DNA from 2 places in the Streptacidiphilus jeojiensis genome. Region 1 is predicted to be linked to the other one. Evidence: predicted binding sites of a transcription regulator. Region 1 holds the regulator's gene; the other holds the start of a gene.
What was found. Region 1 encodes HspR, which represses chaperone genes until heat shock. Its sites were predicted from a motif close to TTGAGNNNNNNNNNCTCAA; they were not measured.

Region 1 (2,199 bases):
GAAGGCCTACCGCAAGCTGGCGCGGGAGTTCCACCCCGACGCCAACAAGGGCGACCGCAGTGCCGAGGAGCGCTTCAAGGAGATCTCCGAGGCCAATGACGTGCTGTCGGACCCCAAGCGGCGCAAGGAGTACGACGAGGCCCGGGCGCTGTTCGCGAACGGCGGCTTCCGTACCGGCGGCGGCGGGACCGGCGGCTTCGGCTTCGACTTCGGCGACCTCTTCAACGGTGGCCAGGGCGGCCAGTCCGGCACCTTCGGCGGCTCCGGGGGCGGCGGCGGGCTGGGTGACGTCTTCGGCGGCATCTTCAACCGCGGCAGCACCCGTACGGCCCAGCCGCGGCGCGGCGCGGACGTGGAGTCCGAGGTCACGCTGAGCTTCATGGAGGCCGTCGAGGGGACCACGGTCCCGCTCCGGATGACCAGTCAGGCCGCCTGCAAGACCTGCGCGGGGACCGGCGCCAAGGCCGGCACCACCCCCCGGGTCTGCCCGACCTGCGTCGGCACCGGCCACGTCCAGCGCGGCCAGGGCAGCTTCGCGCTGTCCGACCCGTGCCGGGACTGCAAGGGCCGCGGGCTGATCGTCGACGATCCCTGCGAGGTCTGCCACGGCAGCGGCCGCGCCACCTCGGCCCGCACCATGCAGGTGCGGATCCCGGCCGGCGTCGCCGACAACCAGCGGATCCGGCTCAAGGCCAAGGGCGCCCAGGGCGAGCGCGGCGGCCAGCCGGGCGACCTGTACGTCACCGTGCACGTCCAGGACCACCCGGTGTTCGGCCGCAAGGGCGACAACCTGACCGTCACCGTCCCGGTGAGCTTCCCCGAGGCGGCGCTGGGCGGGACCATCCGGGTACCGACCCTGGGCGGTCCTGCGGTCAGCCTCAAGATCCCCGCGGGTACCGGCAACGGCCGTACGATGCGGGCCCGCGGCAAGGGCGCGGTCCGCAAGGACGGCACCCGCGGCGACCTGCTGGTGACCGTGGAGGTCGCGGTTCCGCCGGAGACCGAGGGCGAGGCCCTGTCGGCCCTGGAGAAGTACCGCGAGGCCACGGCCGAGGACGACCCGAGAGCAGCACTGTTCAAGGCGGCAGAGGAGGCCTGAGGTGATGGACGGCAAGAGAACCGGCTCGGCCGGGCAGTCCCAGTCGATCGGTGTGGGGCTGGGCGGCGGCCTGCCGGGCTCCGGCCGGGGGCGCGGGGCCCCGCGGGGCGGCGGTGTCGCCTACCAGCTGACCGAACTCACGCCGGTGTACGTCATCTCCGTCGCCGCGCAGCTCAGCGGGCTGCATCCGCAGACGCTGCGGCAGTACGACCGGCTCGGCCTGGTCAGCCCCGACCGTACGGCCGGGCGCGGCCGGCGGTACTCCGCACGGGACATCGAGCAGCTGCGCGAGGTGCAGCGGCTGTCCCAGGAGGAGGGCATCAACCTGGCCGGGATCAAGCGGATCATCGAGCTGGAGAACCAGGTGGCCGCGCTGCAGGCGCGGGTCGCCGAGCTCCAGGGCGAGGTCGCCTCGGCCGGCGTGGCGGCTTCGCAGCGCGAGGCGGCTGTGCATGCTTCGTATCGGCGGGATCTGGTGCCTTATCAGCAGGTGCAGCAGAGCAGTGCGCTCGTCGTCTGGCGGCCCAAGCGGTAACCGTGCACGTCGGTGGGTGGTTGCTGTTCGCGCTGTTCCCCGCGCCCATATCGGGGGGCGGGTAACTGCGCGTCAGACGGCCGGCAGCAGGACGCCCGCGGTGAGGCCCCGGACTGTGCGGAAGGCCACCACGGTCCAGGCCGTGAGGAGTAGGGCGTACAGGGCCAGCGAGAGTGCGGCGAAGAGGTCGAGACCGGTGAGGTGCCAGAGGCCGGCCGTGCCGGTGACGCAGGTGCCGACCGGGAAGGTGTAGGCCCACCAGGTCATGGCGAAGGGCATGCCGGACCGCAGCGCCCGCAGGGTGACCGCTCCGGCGACGGTGAGCCACAGCAGCGCGAAGCCGATCACCGCCGTGCCGTAGACCAGCGCGAACCCGCGCATCGCGGGGTCGGCCGCGGCGAACTGGGTGACGGCCGTGACCGACTGGCCCAGCGGGCCGAGGACCAGGAACAGGGTCGGTACCAGGGCGATCGGCAGCGGTCCGTCGTGGACCAGTCGGCTCCAGATCCCGGGCAGCAGCGTCAGCACGGCCAGCAGGCTGGCGCCGAAGAGGGCGACGCAGACG
Region 2 (2,199 bases), on a different contig from region 1:
CTCCAGAAGGCCAGCACGCCGTTCGGGGCCAGTACCCGCTGCACCAGGTCCAGGCCGGACTCGGTGTAGAGGGTGTCGTTGGACTCGGTGACGGTCCAGTCCGGACCGTTGTCGATGTCCAGGCAGAGCGCGTCGTAGCGCTGGTCGGTGGTGCGGAGGTGCCGCAGCAGGTCGTCGTGGACGATCCGGGTGCGCGGGTCGTCGTGGCCGCCGCCGGCGAAGGGCGCGAGCGGCGCGCCGGCCGCGGTGTGCCAGTCGATCACGGCCTGCTCGCGCTCCAGGACGGTGATCCGGCCGGGGCGGGGGTCGGCCGAGGCCTCGGCCAGCGAGAAGCCGACCCCCAGGCCGCCGATCAGCAGGCTCGCGCCCCGGGGTTCGGCCAGCGCGTCCAGCGCGGCGGTGACCAGCAGGCGCTCGGAGCGGCCGTCCGAGGTGTCCATCAGGAAGCAGCCGTTGGCGATGATCTCGAAGTGCTCGCCACGGCGGCGCAGCACGGCTTCGCCGTAGGGGCCGTCGCGGCGGTCGAGGACTTCGGGGAGGTTGGGCACGTCGGGGAGGTCAAGCGGGACGGGCATGGCAGGGGCTCTCTCCGGTGTTGCTGAGGTCTGTCGGGCCCTCGCCATTCTGCCCCAGCAGGCCGATCGCTCACGGCGAACAGCGTTGGGGAACACCAGGGGGGTCAATGTCCTTTAGTCCATGTAACTCAACTTTGATTACTGGGGAGAGATCATGGCGAACGCCTCTTCATTGACCCTGCCGGTACTGCCGCTCGATGACGAGGCGGTGCTCCCCGGCATGGTCGTCCCGCTCGACCTGTCCGACCCCGACGTGCGATCCGCCGTCGAGGCCGCGCAGGCAGCGGTGCGGGACAGCGGGGCGCACGCCCCCGGTATCCGTACCGTCGCGAGCGCCCGCAAGGCGCGGGTGCTGCTGGTTCCGCGGATCGACGGCTCCTACGGTGCGATCGGCACCCTGGCGACGGTCGAGCAGGTCGGCCGGCTGGCCGACGGCGACCCGGCCGCCCTGGTCAGGGGCGTGCGACGGGTGCGGATCGGCGCCGGCACCACCGGTCCCGGCGCGGCCCTGTGGGTCGAGGCCGAGCCGATCGAGTCCTCCGTGCCGGACCCGCTGCCCGGCGCCGTCGCCGAGCTGGTGCGCGACTACAAGGCGCTGACCACCACCTGGCTGCAGAAGCGCGGTGCCTGGCAGATCGTCGACCGGGTCGCCGCCATCGAGGACGTCTCCGACCTGGCCGACAACATCGGCTACGCGCCGTTCCTGACCGGCGCCGAGAAGGTGCAGGTCCTGGAGGAGCTGGACCCGGTCGCCCGGCTGAAGCTGTCGCTGCAGCTGCTGCGCGACCACCTGGCCGAGGCGGATGTCGCGGAGACCATCCGCAAGGACGTCCAGGAGGGCATGGAGAAGCAGCAGAAGGAGTTCCTGCTGCGCCGGCAGCTGGAGGCGGTCCGCAAGGAGCTGTCCGACCTCAACGGCGACCCGGACTCCGAGGAGGAGGACTACCGGGCCCGGGTGGAGGCCGCCGACCTGCCCGAGAAGGTCCGCGAGGCCGCGCTCAAGGAGGTCGACAAGCTGGAGCGCTCCTCCGACGCCTCCCCCGAGGGCAGCTGGATCCGCACCTGGCTGGACACCGTCCTGGAGCTGCCCTGGAACGAGCGCAGCGAGGACGAGTACGACATCGCCGGCGCCCGGGCGGTGCTGGACGCCGACCACTTCGGCCTGGACGACGTCAAGGACCGGATCGTCGAGTACCTGGCGGTGCGCAAGCGCCGCGCGGACAAGGGCCTGGGCCAGGTCGGCGGCCGTCGCGGAGGCGCGGTGCTGGCGCTGGTCGGCCCGCCCGGGGTCGGCAAGACCTCGCTGGGCGAGTCTGTGGCGCGGGCCATGGGCCGGTCGTTCGTCCGGGTCGCGCTGGGCGGCGTCCGGGACGAGGCGGAGATCCGCGGACACCGGCGCACCTACGTCGGCGCGCTGCCCGGACGGATCGTCAGGGCGATCAAGGAGGCCGGTTCGATGAACCCGGTCGTGCTGCTGGACGAGATCGACAAGGTCGGCTCGGACTACCGGGGCGACCCGGCGGCGGCGCTGCTGGAGGTGCTGGACCCGGCGCAGAACCACACCTTCAGGGACCACTACCTGGAGGTCGAGCTGGACCTGTCCGACGTGGTCTTCCTGGCCACG

Region 2: a site for HspR is predicted at 689-707, ahead of lon (endopeptidase La). Genes of this name have one in related genera too.

What each region holds. Positions count from the first base shown of each region.
Region 1 covers NZ_JBEUKS010000004.1:180,422-182,620, forward strand. Annotated here, with positions in the region: gene dnaJ (molecular chaperone DnaJ) at 1-1,099, shown strand, start outside; gene ABUW04_RS13175 (heat shock protein transcriptional repressor HspR) at 1,104-1,634, shown strand; gene ABUW04_RS13180 (SLAC1 family transporter) at 1,707-2,199, opposite strand, start outside.
Region 2 covers NZ_JBEUKS010000008.1:322,926-325,124, reverse strand. Annotated here, with positions in the region: gene ABUW04_RS23645 (spermine/spermidine synthase domain-containing protein) at 1-575, opposite strand, end outside; gene lon (endopeptidase La) at 730-2,199, shown strand, end outside.